DNA from 3 places in the Bradyrhizobium sp. Unk1 genome. Region 3 is predicted to be linked to each of the others. Evidence: predicted binding sites of a transcription regulator. Region 3 holds the regulator's gene; each other region holds the start of a gene.
What was found. The regulator LexA, encoded in region 3, represses DNA repair genes until DNA is damaged. The targets are predictions, from matches to a motif close to TGTTCNNNNTGTGTTCNG.
Positions count from the first base shown of each region.

Region 1: AC5ZFO_RS30990 (ribonuclease T2 family protein) is a predicted target of LexA. The motif match lies at 2,138-2,155, and genes of this name have one in related genera.
Region 2: AC5ZFO_RS43330 (three-Cys-motif partner protein TcmP) is a predicted target of LexA. The motif match lies at 1,728-1,745, and genes of this name have one in related genera.

Region 1 covers NZ_JCAMOP010000028.1:88,502-94,531, forward strand. Annotated here, with positions in the region: gene AC5ZFO_RS30970 (ATP-binding protein) at 1-506, shown strand, start outside; gene AC5ZFO_RS30975 (DUF3617 domain-containing protein) at 558-1,088, opposite strand; gene AC5ZFO_RS30980 (hypothetical protein) at 1,133-1,426, opposite strand; gene AC5ZFO_RS30985 (hypothetical protein) at 1,610-2,071, shown strand; gene AC5ZFO_RS30990 (ribonuclease T2 family protein) at 2,201-2,914, shown strand; gene AC5ZFO_RS30995 (23S rRNA (adenine(2030)-N(6))-methyltransferase RlmJ) at 3,068-3,928, shown strand; gene AC5ZFO_RS31000 (cold-shock protein) at 4,186-4,401, shown strand; gene AC5ZFO_RS31005 (outer membrane protein) at 4,488-5,111, opposite strand; gene uvrC (excinuclease ABC subunit UvrC) at 5,361-6,030, shown strand, end outside.
Region 2 covers NZ_JCAMOP010000062.1:28,207-34,236, reverse strand. Annotated here, with positions in the region: gene AC5ZFO_RS43335 (DUF5131 family protein) at 1-542, opposite strand, end outside; gene AC5ZFO_RS43330 (three-Cys-motif partner protein TcmP) at 553-1,653, opposite strand; gene AC5ZFO_RS43325 (hypothetical protein) at 2,541-2,933, shown strand; gene AC5ZFO_RS43320 (S8 family peptidase) at 3,055-4,059, shown strand; gene AC5ZFO_RS43315 (phospholipase effector Tle1 domain-containing protein) at 4,598-5,227, shown strand; partial or broken gene AC5ZFO_RS43310 (methyl-accepting chemotaxis protein) at 5,968-6,030, shown strand, end outside.
Region 3 covers NZ_JCAMOP010000007.1:222,724-228,753, reverse strand. Annotated here, with positions in the region: gene AC5ZFO_RS11685 (molybdopterin molybdotransferase MoeA) at 182-1,393, shown strand; gene lexA (transcriptional repressor LexA) at 1,570-2,271, shown strand; gene AC5ZFO_RS11675 (hypothetical protein) at 2,917-3,351, shown strand; gene AC5ZFO_RS11670 (GAF domain-containing protein) at 3,576-4,517, shown strand; gene AC5ZFO_RS11665 (ComEC/Rec2 family competence protein) at 4,527-6,030, opposite strand, start outside.

The DNA of each region.
Region 1 (6,030 bases), on a different contig from region 3:
GCAAGGACGTCGACGAGATGTCGATGATGCTGGAGGACTACCTTGCGTTTGCCCGCGGCGATTCCGGCGAGCAGTCGCAGCCGACCGACATGGCGCAGGCGCTCGAGGAACTGCGCAGCGACGCCGAGCGCCACGGCCACACCGCGACCGTCGCGTTCCACGGCCTGCCCGTGGTCACCGTGAAGCCGGCCTCGTTCAAGCGTTGCCTCGCCAACCTCGTCACCAACGCGGCGCGCTACGGCAAGAGCATCGCCATCAACGGCCAGCGCGATCACCGTTATTTGACCGTCACGGTCGAGGACGACGGCCCCGGCATTCCCACGCATTTGCGCGAAGAGGTGTTCAAGCCGTTCCTCCGGCTCGACAACGCCCGCAACCAGGACGAAGGCGGCACGGGCCTCGGCCTCGCCATCGCCCGCGACATCGCGCGCTCGCATGGCGGCGACATCACCCTCGGCGACAGCCCGATGGGGGGACTAAGGGCGAGTGTGCGGATTCCGGTGTAGCTTTGCTCTTTCTTCTCCCCTTGCAATGGGAGAGGGGAGGCTCACCCAACCCTACTTCGGCAGCAGCGCCTTCAACTTGTCCATGTCACGCACGTTCATCTTGAAGCCGCCGGGCATTACGATGTCGCCGGGCTTCTGGTCGGGCTTGCAGGCCCCCAGCCACTTGGCTTCGAGCTGCATCGTGGTGTCGCGGCCTGCTGCTCCGGCGGCACCGCCTTGCGCATGCGACGAGGTCTTCACCGTATAGGCCGAGTTGAAATCGCCGGTGATCTCGGCATGCGAGGTCGTGCTGATGCCGGCGACGCTGCACTCGGAATCGCTGACATAGCCGGTCGCGGTCTTCTTGATGTCCTGCTTGGCGCAGATCTGCTTGGCCATCGGGGAGACGTTGTTGTTCATCTCCTTGTCGACGGTCTCGTCGGTACAGTGCTGCATGGTCATCTCCGGCATGGGCGTGCCGGTCCTGACCATCTTCATTTCCCAGAGACCGGCCTTGCGCACCGGCAGATCGTCAGCGCTGGCGCTGCCTGCCTGTAACACAAGACAAAGGGCCGAGCCGAGCAAAGCGAGCTTGCGCGTCATGTGGGAAGCTCCCGGCTGAGAGATTGCGACGTTCCGAAAGCGCCTCAGTACAGCGTGCGGATCGGCTGTTGGGCGGCGCCGTAGGGCACCCAGCGGCAGGAGAACGAGATATAGCCGCCCTCATAGGCCTGCACCGCGAGGAATTTCACGACCTTGCCGTAGCGCGCGCAGTGATCGACCGCGACCTGCCGCGCATCGGTCTGGGTCGCCAGCGAATAAGCGATGATGCCGCCGGTGTCGTTGCCCTTGAACGGGGGCACCGGAAGCATATCGGCGCGTGCCGACTGGCTGGCCATCATACCCAGGGCAAGAAGGCCCGCGGCCGCAATGATTCGCATTCCCGTCACTCCAATTGGTTGGCGCCAGTTTACGGTGCCGGGATGCCCATGAAAAGAACTGATGCCCCGCCGGCTACGAGGTTAGGGTCAACTCTTGGCCAAGTGTTGCCGCGCTGCACTTGACCTGCCCCGGCCTTCGCGGCACCGTCTAGTCTTCGCAAGACCCAGCAGTCCGGATTGCCCATGCGCGCCCTCACCCTGAAATCGCTCCGCTTTGCCGCCTTGCTTGGCCTCATGTTCGGAGCGCTGTCGCTCGGTGAGGCCAGGGCCGCCAATCCGCTGGAGTTGAACTTCTGGCTGAACGGGCCGCGCTATGACGGCGCCGTCGTCGATTGCGACAAGGCGCTGCCGACCATCGCCACCCAGTTCTGGGAGAAGGAAAGCTCGTTCTGGAATTCCTCGTTGAAGATCACAGGCTTCGCCGCCGTTCACGAGATCGCGTTCCGGCCCTGGCAGTCCGACAACATTCCGCGCCGCTATTGCACCGGCGACGCCATGCTCAATGACGGCAAGGTGCGCAAGGTGCATTTCTCGATCATCGAGGATGGCGGCTTCGCCGGCTACGGCAATGGCGTCGAATGGTGCGTGGTCGGGCTCGACCGCAACTGGGCCTACAATCCGGCCTGCCGCGCCGCCAGGCCTTGATAGACGAGCCTTGATCGGAAAGGCCTGAATCGGACTGATCAGGCGGCTGACGGCCATCTCGCATTTTGTTCTTGAAATGTTCTTGTTGCCTGCTAGGCTGATTGCACAGTCTAGTTGAGGGGCGTCGCCATGTTTCATTTTAGATTGCATTCGTTCTCCCGTCTCGTGATCTCACTGACCCTTCCCCTGGTTCTTGCCGCCGGGCTGGTCGCGCTGCCGGGCGGCGCGAAGGCCCAGGACAAACGGCAGAACGCGCCCGGCGAATTCGATTTCTATGTGCTGTCGCTGTCATGGTCGCCCTCGTTCTGCGAGGAGGCGTCCGAGCGCAACCGCGGCGGCGGTCGTTCGCAGATGCAGTGCAGCGGGCGGCCCTACGCGTTCGTGGTGCACGGGCTTTGGCCGCAATACGAGAACGGCTTCCCCGAATATTGCCAGCGGCCATCGCCACGCCTGAACCGCAACATCGTCTCTTCGATGCTCGATTTGATGCCGGCGCCGGGGCTGATCTTCAACGAGTGGGACAAGCACGGCACCTGCTCCGGGCTCGACAGCCGCAATTATTTCGAGACGATTCGAAAGGCGCGCGCTGCGATCAAGATCCCGGCGGAATATCTCGAACTGTCGCAGGCCAAGACCGTGGCACCGGGCGAGGTGGAGGAAGCCTTCATCAAGGCCAATGCGGGCCTGAGCAACGCGGCCATCTCGGTCACCTGCAACCGGACCCGGCTCTCCGAGGTCCGCATCTGCCTCAGCAAGGACCTGCAATTCCGGGCCTGCGAGGAGATCGAGCGTCGCGCCTGCCGCCGCGACCAGGTGACGATGCCGCCGATCAGGGGTGGATAGACTGCGTCGCCGTCATTCCGGGGCACGCGAAGCGTGAACCCGGAATCCATTTACCCGCGTAACGGGTGGCGAAATGGATTCCGGGTTCAGTGCTGCGCACTGCCCCGGAATGACGGCAGTTACTTTCATCGCGCGATGTCGTAACTCTCCACCATGAACTACCGTCACGCCTTCCACGCCGGAAACTTCGCCGATGTCATCAAGCACATCGTGCTCGCGCGCATCATTACTTACCTCCAGGACAAGCCGGGGGCATTCCGTGTCATCGACACCCATGCCGGCACCGGCCTCTACGATCTCGAAAGCGACGAAGCGCGCCGCAGCGGCGAATGGCTGACCGGCATCGCGCGGCTGATGCAGGCGCGCCTGTCGAACGACGCCGTGGCGCTGGCCAAGCCCTATCTCGACATCGTTCGCGCCTTCAATCCGAAGGGCGAGCTCAAGGCTTATCCGGGTTCGCCGCTGATCGCGCGCGGCCTGCTGCGGCCGCAAGACCGCCTCGTTGCCTGCGAGCTTGAGCCGAACGCGCGCAAGGCGCTTATCGGTGTGCTGCGCCGCGACGAACAGGCGCGCGTGGTTGATCTCGACGGCTGGGTCGCGCTGCTGGCCTTCGTGCCACCGAAGGAACGGCGCGGGCTCGTGCTGATCGACCCGCCGTTCGAGGCGAAAGACGAGTTCGAAAAGCTCGGCGACGCCTTCTCGGCGGCTTTCACGAAATGGCCGACCGGTATCTATGTAATCTGGTATCCGGCCAAGAGCCGACGCGCCACCGACACGCTGGTGCAATCAGTGGCGCGGCTCGCGGCCGCAGCAAAACCACCGGGAAAATGTCTGCGTCTCGAATTCAGTGTCGCGCCGCAGCTTGATGGCGCTGCCCTCACCTCCGCCGGATTGTTGATCGTCAATCCGCCGTACACGCTGCACGGCGAGCTCAAGACGCTCCTGCCCGAGCTGGAAATGCCGCTCGGACAGGGCGGAGCTGCCAGATTCCGATTAGAGGTGCCGAAGCCGTAACACCCCGGCATTCTTGGGAAAAATATGCAGGAGCGGTAGTCAATCTGCAGAGAACCGTATTATGCTGTTTCCGTGACTGGCTTTACGTTCCGCTTCCGCGAATGGTTGCGGCGGAGTGAAGGCCTAAGAAAGATCCGATCGGACCGAAAGAAATGGTCCGCCCAAGGATGGCCAGCTCCCGGGCTTCGTAAGGCCCGGTCATGTCGTGACGTGAGTCTGCGTCGCGACGGAGGAGCAATGAGGGGGAGTTTTTCCCGATGGCCATGACGGGAACGGTTAAGTTTTTCAACGGTGAGCGAGGCTACGGTTTCATCAAGCCCGACGACGGCGGCCGCGACGTCTTCGTGCACATTACTGCTGTAGAGCGGGCGGGACTGAAAGATCTCGCCGAAGGACAGCGCATTACTTTTGAGGTCGAGCCGGACAAGAAGGGGAAGGGACCAAAGGCGGTCAATTTGGTCATCCTCTCCTAGGGCGTTTTCGAGCGAACACCTAGCGAAAAAAAATCCCGGCCGCGAGCGGCCGGGAGGTTGTTGTCCGGTATTTTCTTCTTCAGCTATCAGAAGTGATAGTTCACGCCTGCGCGCACAACGCTGGCGCTATAGCCGTTTGACACGCCGGTAATTGCGAACTGGCTCGTCGACAGATCGATGTAGAGATATTCGAGCTTGGCGCTCCAGTTCGGCGCGAAGCCGACTTCCGCGCCGGCACCGATGGTCCAGCCTGCGGTGGTGTGCGATTCCGTCCAGCCGAATGTCTGCGCGCGCAGCTCGCCGAAGGCGAGGCCGGCGGTGCCGTAGAACAGCACGTTGCTGAACGCATAGCCGGCACGGCCGCGCAGCGTGCCGAACCAGGGATTGGAGAACTTCCACGGCGCGAAGGTGTCATCAGCGCCGGCGGCCTGGATATCGCCCTCGACGCCGAACACCCATGGACCGTTCTGGAAATTGTAGCCGGCCTGCACACCGCCGACGAAACCGGAGGGCTTGACGGGCGAGTTACTCACCGAGCCCCACTCATAGCCGAGATTGGCACCGAGATACGGACCGGCCCAGCTATAGGCATTGAGCGGCTGATTGACGGTGTAGGGCGCACCCTGCCCGTAATTGAGATCGGCGGCCTCTGCCGAAGCTGTCCAGCCGGCTGCAACCAACACGGCCGCGCCTACAACGAACCCCCTCATCGGTACTCTCCAACGCAACTGCCGCTCCCCGCGATGCCTGCGCCGCCGCGCGAGGCAAAATCGCATGGTTACGGAACCTCCTCTTTTTCGCGTAAGATTTATCGAGAGTTTTAGGTTAAAGGCCTGTTAAGCCGGGTTACCGCGCTGTTAACAGGCTTAAGCAAGCGTTACCGGGAACTGCGCCGCCATCCTGTGTGTGCCGCAAGGCTGGAACTTCAAATCGGCACCCCCAGCGCTTAAATTCGCATCATGGCTCACGATTCCACCGACAATCCGGACGACGCGCGCGCGCGCAAACCGCCGCGCGGCACGACGGCCGACGCCCCGCCGGAGAGCCTGGCGCCGCCGGACCTCGATCCCGCCACCACCGCTGGCGAGGACGAGGACGATGCGCTGCTGCCTGACATTCTGGAGGAGAGCGGCGCGGTCGGCGAAGAGCCGCTGGCGACCGGCCACGAGGCGATCGAGCGCGCGGTGCGCCTCGCGCCCACCTCGCCGGGCGTCTACCGCATGCTCAGCGCCAATGCCGACGTGCTCTATGTCGGCAAGGCCAAGAACGTCAAAAAGCGCCTGTCGAACTATGCGCGCCAGAGCGCGCCGCAACCGGCGCGCATCCTGCGCATGATCGCGGCCACGGTGACCGTGGAGATCGTCTCGACCAACACCGAGACCGAAGCGCTGCTGCTGGAAGCCAACCTCATTAAGCAGCTCCGGCCGCGCTTCAACGTGCAGCTGCGCGACGACAAGTCGTTTCCCTACATCCTGATCACCGGCGACCATTGGGCGCCGCAGATTCTGAAGCACCGCGGCGCGCAGACCCGGCCCGGGCGCTATTTCGGCCCGTTCGCTTCCGCCGGTGCGGTCAACCGCACCATCACCGCCTTGCAGCGCGCGTTCCTGATCCGCTCCTGCACCGATT
Region 2 (6,030 bases), on a different contig from region 3:
AGATTAAGATTGTTAAGGGGTCCAAGTAAAGGTTCTAAGCTCAGAAATTTGACATAAGCCGGCGTGGATCGAAGCGAATCGATGCGCCCTATATACTCTTGGCTCTCTACGCTGACGCCCATCCAGATGTTGTTCGGCCAACAGAGCTTGTTGGCCACTTCTGCGAGACGATCGGCGCGCTTTGTCAACACCTGGAACGTGTGATGTCGAGCCTGCTTCATAATGCCGAATACTCTGACGATGAACTCTAACGGAACTTTTTCATGGAAAAGATCAGACATGGAGTTCACGAATATGATCTTCGAATTTTTCCACTTTAAAGGAATTCCTAGGGCGGATTCATCCAGCACGATCTTACCATTCCACTTGGCTCGTCCACCGGTCATACGAGTCGTGCCCGCGTATTTTTTTTGCCCCATCGCCTCCAATCGACGAGCTAGGCGCATCGCATAGCAATTCGTGCAGCCCGGCGATAAGATCGTGCAACCGCCGACTGGATTCCACGTCGCCTCAGTCCACTCAATTGATGAGTTGGTGGCCATGGGCTCGCTCCTATCTGAAAGTCACTCGCACGTGATCGGCGAAAGTGTTTTTTTTGCGCTTGGCCATCGGGGGGTCGGCAACAATAATGCCTTCCGCTTCAAGCTCCCTAAGCGCTTGTTTGTAGTTTTTGCTAATATACGGTGTGTCTACCGAATGATCCTCGTAAATTTCTCGCATGGTCATAGTTTCACCGGACAAATCTATCGGCAGTTTCTTTTTGAGCGCGTCAAATGGCTGCGCCAGAGAAAACAGCAGCGGCATCGATGCATCGGCCGGCGAATAGGTGAATGACGCGACGCCCTGGTCATCCGAAGAGCTTTCACCCGCCATGATATCCTTCATGATTTCGTACCCCTTGAAGCTTTTGGATACAAAAACGATGCTGTGACTGGTCCGCTTGCCGCGCTTGAAACGAAATGGCAGCACGTACGTTCCGCCCATCTCCTTTATGGCTTGTGAGAGCTCTTCCAGAATCAGTGCTTCCCTGTCGTCGGGGGACATGCCTTGCAACGCCGTCCGCAATGTGGCGGCCCGCTTGGCACCGAAAAGCGCATCCATATGCGAATCCACTTTCGGATTCGATATCCCCGCATTTATCCGCCCGTAGTTGAAAAAGAAAACGCAGTCACAGCCCCAATCCTTGATCATCCCATTGACGATCTTCAGCGACAGACCCTTGTAGCCGAACGGGTCCACAAAGCTGAATGAGGGGATCAAACGCGTTTCGTTGAAGTATTTCTCTGCATCTTTGCCGATTTCGCCGCAATTTACCTGCGGAGTAAATTTTAGCTTCTCGATACCCGGTAGCTTGGCGATCTCCGTCTGCAGTGTCGCCGAATGGTTTTGATCCGCATCGTTGAACAACGCCACCAACATTTGGCAAAGTGCAGCATCTGCAACTGCATGTTGAAGCACTAGCAAGGGTGTTGATGCTGCGCCGTCTTTGTAGCGTCCTGGCCCGGCGAAGAGATCGATATAAGCAATCTTTCCTTCTCGCGCTTGCGCGCTCGGACCAATGACTTTCGCCCATGCATAAAAATATTTCTGAACGATTCTTGCTTTTGTATCGGACTGGTCAAGTTGCTCATTAAAGAAACCTGTGTTCGCCATAGAATTACCCGCCCAAGTTGCAGAGGGCGGGCAATGGCACGTTCGAGCAATATACAACAACTGCATGGTGCATTTGTTCACACTTTGTTCTATTTGTCAATCACGCGAAAGGTACCGAAACCGCGGTATTGGATGTCGGCCGGGCCGGCACTGTTATGAGTGCGGTATCTTGCATTATCGCTCGGCCGAGCGAATGCGTTGTTGCGCCTCTGCCGCATTCTTTCATCGTCTTCTCTGAAAAAGCGCAGCTTTGTTGCGGACCTGACGCTTCACTTCCTCTCTCTGTTAGCGTGCGATATCCACCTCAGTTTGCGCACTGCCTTTTTCTCGGTCAGTGGTCAGCCCTGGAAACACGTTGCGCCTTTTAATCTACCGCCCGGCGGATAGAGCATTACACAAGTCACTGACCAGATCGTCGCCTTTGCGTCACGCGGAACTCGCAAGTACCGGCAATTGTGCAACGGGAGTTGCGGCGCTCCGCTATGTCGCCGGACGGTCCGGTCCAGGTGCCTAGATTGAGACGAAGACAATGAAAGCTTCGGAGACGAGCGCGATCGCCTCGTCCGGGAGGGGAGGACGCTTTCAAGACTGCAGGAGCTCGTCAAACTCCTCGGATGCTTCTTCTTGATTTCATTGAATAGGAGATCGCTGAATGCTTTCAGGGATCAGTTCGTGAAATACGATAGCTGGCGATGCGCCGATCATCCCTCGATCCGCTGCTGCTTTCCGTCGCGAACGAGCCTAATAAGCCGGAAGTCTGCATAGTTTGAGCTTGCATCCATGAACAACCAGAGGTTTATTTTTATTATTGCCTTTCCCTATTGCTCATGTGCGTGGTGCGGGCATGAGAAAAATACTTTTAGCGTTCGCTGCGCTCTTGCTGCCGAGTGCCGGCGTTTGTCAGCAAACAGACAAACGGTGGTGCCTCTTTCGCCAGCGCCAGCAGCTACGTTTCGGTTGCTCTCTCCGATTCCGCCAAGAACGTTCGTCCGATCGGATCGCTCCCCGTGGCTGCGGCGGAGATATCGGCAGCCGCGTTGCCCCGTCTGCGCGAAGATCCGAACGTCGTTCTCGTTACTCGCGACATACCGATGCCGCCCACACTTATGGATTCGGTTCCGTTCATCGGGGGCGACAAGATGCACGGCCTGGGTTACAGCGGGACCAACGAGACGGTGGCCGTGCTAGACACGGGCGCGCAACTCGATCACCCAGCACCAGTCGGGGCCATCGTAGGCGAAGCCTGCTTCTCGACGGATCATTCAACGTTTACAACGTGAAATCGCTTTGCCCGGGCGGTTTCGATGTGGGAACTATTGGCGGATCGGCTGGTCAATGTCCGACCGATGTAGTCGGATGCGATCATGGGACGCATGTGGCCGGGATTATTGCGGCCACAACATGAAATTCGCGGCAAAGAACTTCGGCGGCGTTGCCCCGGCCGTGAAACTTCTATTGATACAGGTCTACTCGCTCTTCGATGATCCCAATGTCTGCAAGGCGGCCGGCAAGGGTATCCGAAGCTTTACTTCCGATCAGCTTCGAGCATTGGAATACGTCTTTAAGCATCGGGCAGAGTTCAGTGTGGGCGCCGTCAACGTGAGCTTAGGAAGCGGATACTTCGATGCCGCGTGCGACAAGAGTTCGGCCCTGACGGAGATCATCGAGCGCTTAAGGTCGAAGGGAATTCCAACCGTCGTCTCGGCGGGCAACGAACATTTTTTTGACGGAGTGGCTGAGCCGGCCTGCATCTCATCGGCGGTATCGGTCGCAGCTGCCAAGAAGGATGGCTCGCTCGATGTCTCCTATTCGAATGTAGCTTCTATGGTACATATAGCGGCGCCCGGCGCCGACATAGTCTCAAGCGTTCCTGGATCGGCCTATGCCACCATGAAGGGCACGTCCATGGCAGCTCTCCATGTCGCAGCAGCACTTGCATTGTTGCGTCAGGAGTTTCCGGGCGAAAGCGTCAGTCAGCTAGAAAGCCGTCTGACGAGCGGAGCGCCCATCACTGTCGACGTGCGGACCGGAACCAAACTGCCGCGCCTTGAACTCGTCCATCAAACCGCCGCCAACTCGAGTTTCACGGCTTCGAGTCCAGCTGGATCTTCTAGTTCGACGGACAGCAGGCCGCCGCCGGACGCGCCTCCGTCCTCATCGGGCAGCGGAAAGCTGTTCAGCTTCAACAAATCGGCTCTTCTATTGTATCGGAGGGTGCCTTTGGAATTGTCCGGCATCGGATGTTGGGCCGCGACGAACCCGGCGGCATCCGGGCTCAGCTTCACGAAGGCGAGCAACCTGGTTCTGTCGGCATCGGTCGCCAGTTGCAACGACAGTCCTTGTGGTGCGTTCAGGAACTCATGGCCGCAAGATCCGCTCCTCTCCGGCTGCTGCAGGAGCCGCTAAGGTTGAGAACGCCTCTTCCTCCGATAACCACGTTTCCCAAATGGGAAGCGGTTGCCCTCGATATGTTGCGTGGATCTTGCCGTGAGGACACCTTCAGCTAGACGTCACACCGAAGCCGAGCGTGGCGCCCCAAGATAAGGCGAAGATCATAACGATCGATGTGAGTACCGTGAAGGGCCTGCTGAAGGACGTACCCTCGATAGCGGTTTTCGATAACCGGCTATCTTCTCCCTTTAACAACAAGTGAGCGAGCGAAGCTGCTGCTCGGCAATTCAGCACCGAAGTCTTCGAACTCCTTCATCGACTTGGAGCGACAAATGCGCAAGTTCGTACCGGCCTTCGTGGCCGGCCTACTTTATACCACGCTGCCAAGCGAGCTCAGCGCGCAGCAAAGCATCCGGCCCGAGCCACTGGGTTTGCCGTCCGCCGAATCGCAGTCGATCCGACGAACAACGGTTCCGGGCAAACAAAAATTGATTGCAACGGCACGCAAGTCGACGCGCCAAATCGTTGGCTCGATCGCTTCTATGCGATTGAATTGGACTCCGCGCGAGCAGCGGCAGTTTGGGCCTCAGCGGGCCAGCGGCCCTCGAGGCTGGAGATTATCAGGTCGTCGTCGCGATCGCGGCATCTGCAATCTATCGATGAGGGCCGAAAGGACTTCAAGCGGGTATCGTGGGGAGGAAGCGGTACCGTAAAGTGGCCGGACAGACAGGGTGAGCCGGAGCAATTCGACCAGATCTGGTTCGCCGGCAATCATGCCGATGTCGGGGGAAGCTATCCCGAAAACGAATCTCGCCTGTCGGACATTACACTGGCCTGGATGGCGGAATTCATCACCGAGAAGATTCCGGAGGCAGGCCGAGTCATTGTCGACGAGAGCTCGCTAAGATTATATCCGTCGGCTGATGGCATGATGCACGACGAATGTATGGTGGGAATGGGTGGGACTGCGCTTAGATGGGCGAAGGCGGTTCGGGAGATGCCCGATACAGCACAACTTCACTCCACAGTCTACGAGCGCCTGGCAATGAAGTTAGTTCGCAATTTCACGAGCTTCGGGCCCTACCGACCTGTCGCGTTGCAGAAGCATCTCAAAGCGAAAGCCTATTTCGAAGCCGCAACCAGCGGAGGCGACGACACGGCCAACAGCCGGCCCCGGCAATAAGCCAAGCTTCCATGCAAGTGGTGTTATATCGACTTGATTGGACTGCAGCCGCTGACCTCCATCACCGGATGCGGCGATCGGTTGCGCGAGAGGGGTAGGCGTCGGGTTTTTCTTTAACTCCGACGAGCCACACGAAGCGATTCTAAACCTCTCCGCTGCGGTTACGGTGGGCCGGCCTTCGCCGTGATCAAGATTACAAGCCTGTGTTGCCGGGATTCGTCAGCCATTCGCTGGGCGGCCGCAGCGATCTCTTTAGATTGCTTAAGATGAAAGCCGCAATCGCCGGTATGTTTGCTCTCGCTGTTGCTGGGATCCCGCCGCTCGCCAGGCAAACGGTCCGAGTGACAACGCCGCTTCTCGCATGAGCGGCGACCTCCCTGATCGTCCTAACCTTCCTTACCCACCAGCTGGATGAGTTGTTCTCTGTGGGATTGCTGGAATACTCTAGCGGATATGAAGACTATTCGCCGACGTCTTAGGCGACGAAGCTCTCTTGTGAAATCCCCCAGATAGAGCTGATTGCTCCGATGCAGATTTTCGGCGCTCTTCCTGCGCTTGGTGCAGAAATACAACGCGACTTGCGCGCTTAGACAATACGTAGGACTCACATACACAAAAATTGCTCTTGTCTCCAAGCAGGATGAATTTACCGCGCTTTGACGAATCCGATTTAATTTTCCGTCGATCCGAAGGGACTGCTTTCGGCCACGTGGCTGTTGGAACAACGTAGTGGGGGTGGGATGTCCGGGCGTATCGCGTCGAAGCCAAAGCGGCCAGGTGCTTTGGCTCTTAGATTCCGCGGA
Region 3 (6,030 bases):
AGCTGCCGCACGGCCTGGAGCGCTTTTTCGAGCAGTCTTGTCATCGACAGAAAGATAGGCCGGGCCGCCGCCGAATGGAAGTGTGGGCTCGCGCGCCTTTGGGGAGCCCCTTTTGCTTCAGGCCCTCCGCTCGGCTAGAACCTTGCCGACCGAGTCCTTCGATTTGTTGCGGGAGTTCGCCGTGGCCCTGATGCCGGTATCCGATGCGCTCGCCGCGGTGCTGGCGGGCGCAGAGCCGCTGCCTGAAGAGATGATCGCGCTCGACGCGGCCTTCCATCGCGTGCTCGCGCGCGATGTCGCCGCGCGGCGCACGCAGCCGCCGCAGGCGATGTCGGCAATGGACGGCTATGCGGTGCGCGCGGTCGATGCGGCGAAGACCGACTCCCAGCTCACCCTGATCGGCGAGGTCGCGGCGGGCCGCCCGTTTGCGGGATCGGTCGGCGCCGGCGAGGCCGTGCGTATCTTCACCGGCGGTGTCGTTCCCGATGGCGCTGATGCGGTCGTGATCCAAGAGGATACGGTCGCGGACGGCAAGCGCATCACCATCAAGGAAGCCGCCGTAACGGGGCGGCACATCCGCCCCGCCGGCGTCGACTTCTCGGAAGGCGACGTGCTGCTGTGCAAGGGTATCAGGCTCACCGAGCGCGACCTCGCGCTCGCCGCCGGCATGAATTACCCGCAATTGCCCGTCCGACGACGCCCGAAGGTCGCGATCCTCGCGACCGGCGACGAGTTGGTGATGCCGGGTACCACGCCCGGTCCCGGCCAAATCGTCTATTCCAACGGCTACGCCCTGCACGCGCTCGCCCGCAGCGAGGGCGCCGATACCGTCGACCTCGGCGTTGCCGCCGACACGCTGGCGGCCACCACGGCCGGCATCGGCCGCGCGCGGGAGAGCGGCGCGGACATCCTGATCACGACCGGCGGCGCGTCGGTCGGAGACCACGATCTGGTCCAGCAGGCGCTGAGGGACGAAGGTATCTCGATGGCGTTCTGGAAGATCGCGATGCGGCCGGGCAAGCCGATGATGAACGGGCGGCTCGGCGCGATGCGCGTGATCGGCCTGCCTGGCAATCCCGTGTCATCCTATGTTTGCGGCTTCCTGTTCATGGTGCCGTTGATTCGCGCGCTTTCGGGCCGTTCGATGATTCATCACCGCCGCGAACGCGCGGTGCTCGGCCGCGATGTCGGCGCCAACGACCAGCGCGAGGATTATCTGCGCGCACGCCTCGAACTGCGCGACGACGGCACGCTCGTCGCCGTTCCGGTCAATCACCAGGATTCCTCGCTGCTTGCGAATCTCGCTGCGGCACAGGCACTTCTCGTGCGCGCGCCATTCGCGCCGAAGGCCGAAGCCGGCACGCCTTGCGAGGTCTTGCGGCTGCCCGTCTGATCGCTTCGTTCGCGTGCGTTCCGCGAACTTTGTCGCGTTCACGGTAAATTAAGCAGTTGCGGAACATGTATCGAACATATAGTGTCCGTTCATGATTTGTTTCGAGCATGTAGCGGCTTACTGCTGAATTCAGCGTCTCGGAATCGAACGACATCAACCGGGGGATTTTGGTCGAGATGTTAACGCGCAAACAATACGAGCTCCTGCGGTTCATCAGCGAGCGGCTGAAGGAAAGCGGCGTGCCGCCCTCCTTCGACGAGATGAAGGACGCGCTCGACCTGCGCTCGAAATCGGGCATCCATCGCCTGATCACCGCGCTCGAGGAGCGCGGCTTCATCCGGCGCCTGCCCAACCGGGCCCGCGCCATCGAGGTGATCAAGCTGCCCGAGCTTCAGGCCGCCGCCGGCAGCCGCCGCGGTTTCACGCCGAGCGTCATCGAAGGCAATCTCGGCAAGGTCCGCACGACTTCCAGCCCGCCGGCGGATGAGGGCGAGCGTCCCGTGGCGGTCCCCGTGATGGGCCGCATCGCGGCCGGCACGCCGATCGAGGCCTTGCAGACCCGCAGCCACACCATCAGCGTACCGCCTGACATGCTCGGTTCAGGCGAACATTACGCGCTCGAAGTGCGTGGTGATTCCATGGTCGAGGCCGGCATTCTCGACGGCGACATGGCGCTGATCCAGCGCAACGAGAGCGCCGACACCGGCGATATCGTGGTGGCGCTGATCGACGACGAGGAAGCAACCCTGAAGCGCTTCCGCCGCCGCGGCGCCTCGATCGCGCTCGAGCCCGCCAACGCAGCCTATGAGGTCCGCATCCTCCCGCCCAACCGGGTGAAGATTCAGGGCAAACTGATCGGGCTCTACCGGAAGTACTGATACCGGACGCGCCGGGATCGGTTATTTGGCGCCCCGCGCGCTTTAGATCGGCATCGCCGATCCGAGATTGGAGCGGACGATTGTCCGCTTCCGCTGGATAGTCTTTCTGGTTTCGCGCAGATTATCCGGCCCCTCCTCTGGCGGTAAATCCTCGGCACGCCGCACGAAGCAGCCCTGCTTCGCGGCCTTCAGGTTCGAGGAGAAGTCATGCGCCGGATCGTTCAGATCCCAGTTGCTGTGGCGCTGATCGCAGCATCAGCGTCGCAAGCCTTGGCGTCGCGAGCCTTGGCGTCGAAAGCCTTGGCGTCGAAAGCCTTGGCCGCACAATCGCGACCCCATGTCCGCAACGACACCGCCGTGAGCGAGCGAGCCCGCAAGGCCCGCAACGCCGTCGAGCAACCGTCGCGGCCGGCCTGGCAATATTCCGGCTGGTCGGCGCCTGCGGGGCGCTGACACGCGCCTGCAGAATGCATAGGGGCGGGCTTTGTTCCTAGTGGATTCGGGAAAGATAATGTGATTGCGGCTTGCTGCGGCGAGCCGTAGATTTGCCTACAACCGGGCAGAACCTTTCACATTTCCACTCTGATAGAGGCCTGCGCCTCGATTGAGAGACGTGGGTCGCTATCCCTGCATGAGGAGCACCCGATGTGTGACTACAGCCTGCATGCCGTCGCGTCGCGTCCCGCCGAAGTCGGCGAGACGGTCGTCACGACAACCTTCCGCGGCACCTCGACGCGCGGCTTTGCCTCCGCAGCCGATCCGACCGTCGCGGTCTGCCTGCTCCCGGGAACGGAGCTCGCTTTCGCCGACAACGTCCGCTACGACAATCGCTGGATCTGGACGCGTACCGTCAATTCGCGCGTCGGCAAGTTCGGCAAGATCGATCCGCACATTCCCGATCGCCATCATGATGCGATCGAATTCCCCGACGGCAAATCCGTGCTGGTGACGCAGCTGGTCGAAGGCCAGCGCGCGACCGTGCTGCAACTACCGGTGACCCAGCCGCTCGGCGAGCGCGAGCACAAGCCGCAGATCATCACCGACAGCCGGCCGACCATCACCCGCCTGCCGATCGGCTGACATAGCCATTCCCGGCCGGCAGGTCGGGCCAGGATTGAAAATCGCCATCGCCGGCCGAGGCCGGCGAGATGGTGTCGTTCGTGTCCCGCGAAACTCCCTCGGGCGGACCAAGCCGTTGCGCCTCCCACCGCACGAAGTTTGCGCTGTCCTGCCTGAATTTTGAACGTCCGTTCCGCAGCCAAATGGCCGATGCTTGGTGCGGCTTGAGACGGCGGACACGTTCAATGAAGACCTTCATTCGCGTCGTTGAACTCTGGGTGCCTGACCGCACACGCATGCGGCTGGAATTCGGCGGCAGCCTCTACGGCGAAGGGCTGTCCGCGTTCAGGGCCGTGAGCGAAGATCTGCACTTCGGATATGACGAGGGGCTTCCCGGCAAGGCCTGGGCCAGCGGCCACCCCGTGATCCTCACCAGATTCACCGATTCCTATTTCAAGCGGACCGATCAGGCCATCGCCGCCGGGCTGACATGCGGCGTGGCAGTGCCGGTGTTTTCAGGCGAATTCCTGCAAGCCGTCATGGTGCTGTTCTGCGGCGACGACGAGGCCCATGTCGGCGCGATCGAGCTCTGGCACAACGATGCCGAAACCTCCCACGAGATGGCGCTCGTCGACGGCTATTACGGCACCGCCGAAATGTTCGAATTCAACTCCCGCCACACCAGATTTCCGCGTGGCTTCGGCCTGCCCGGCCGCATCTGGAAAGCCGGCCTGCCGCTGGTCATCAAGGACCTGTACGATGCCAGGAGTTTTCTGCGCTGGGAGGACGCCGCCAAGGTCGGAATCAATCTCGGGGTCGGCGTTCCCTATCGGACCGGCACCGATCAGACCTGGGTGCTGACGTTCCTCTCGGCGCAGGCGACCCCGATTGCACGACGCTTCGAGATCTGGGTCCCGGACGAGGCCCGCTCCGCGCTGGTCTTCCGCGCCGGCGATTGCAGCGCGCAGACCGACCTCGCCGCGCTCTATGCGACGAAATCCATCGCCAAAGGCGAAGGCAGCATCGGCGGGGCCTGGGCCACCGGCATGCCCGCGCTCAACGACGATCTCGCACGTGACGGCTCGGCCGCGGCCTCGCAGGCCTGCGCCTCTGGACTGAGCCAGATGGTCGTCCTGCCGGTGATCGGCAACGCCAGGCTCGATGCCGTGCTGGCCTGGTATCTGTAACCCGTCCGCTCAATCCTCGGCCTGCAGGTCGGCTTCCGATGGCGTCGCATCGCGGTTGCGGGAAGCCGCCGCCTGCGGCCCAAGGCTCGCGCCGAAATCCGCCTCGCCGGCAACCGCCGGCGACCACGGACGGTCCGCTCCCCTTGCCTTCGCCGCCTGAACCACAAAGCCGTCGCCGCTTCGCGTCAACGCCAGCGCGCCCTGCCTTGCGAGACGCTGACGGTCGACAACCATCGCCGCGCAATCCGGCGGCGCCGGCCGCGCCGTCACCACCAGCGCGGAGCGGCTGCAATCGTCAGCCAATGAATCGATGCGCAAGGCCAGCGCGACCAGGCGCCCGTCGGCAAGCGGCGTCACGCAGCCGGCCTCGTCGCACGACACGCCGGCGGCCAGTGAGGCACTGCCGGCGTCGCGCGGATCGGCGTCTCCGGCGAGCCATTCCTTCAGAAGAAAACCGTCCTTGCTCGACCTGATCAGATGCAGGTGTCCATCCCTGCCCCGCACCGCGACGCTCTGGCCGTCACCGGCGATCAGGACATCGGGCTGCCGCGCGCACAGTCCCCAGAGGATCGCGGCTAACAGCACCACCGCGCCGGCCCAGCGCAACGGCGTGCGCAACAAGCCCATCACGATGATTCCCAAGCTTGCAGCGATCAGCGGCGCGATGCCGAAGGCCGAGATGCGGCCGACCGCGCCCGGCAAAGCGGCCACCCAGCGCGACACCGCAACCATCCAGTCGATGCCGATCCCCATCAGCCACCAGAACGGACCATCAAGTCCGAACGGCGCTGCAATCAAACCCAACAGGCCCGCGGGCATCACCAGGGCCGAGACCACCGGCATCGCCCCGAGGTTGGCGAGCACGCCGAACGGAGTGACGCGGTGGAAGTGGTAAGCGGCATAGGGCGTGGTCGCGAGCCCCGCGATCAGCGAGGCCAGGAACAGCATCGCGATTTCGCGCCCGCCCCACATCGCAATCCGCGCGGTCGCCGAATGATCGGGCGACGCAAACAGGTTCGGCATGCCGATCTGCACCAGCGCCACCAGTCCGAGCGTCGCGGCGAAGGACATTTGAAAACTCGGATGCACAAGTGCCTCCGGTGCGACCGCGAGCACGATTAACGCGGCCACCGCCAGCGTGCGGAAGGTGATGGCGCGGCGATCGACCATGACCGCGATCAGCACCACCGCGGTCATGAAGAACGATCTTTGCGTCGCGACCTCCGCGCCCGACAGCAGCAGATAGAACGCGGCTGCGACAAGTGCGGCGGCCGCCGACCATTTCTTGATGGCAAAGCCCGCCGCCATTCCGGGGATCAACGCCAGCAGCGCGCGCACCGCGAAGAACACGACGCCGGCGACGACCGCCATGTGATAGCCGGAAATCGAGAGCACATGGCCGAGCCCCGAGATGAACATGGCGTCGTTGACGGGCGTGGTAATCGCATCGCGCCGGCCCGTGAGCAGCGCGGTCGCGATCGCCCGGTTGTCGCCCTCGAGCGTGACGCGGATG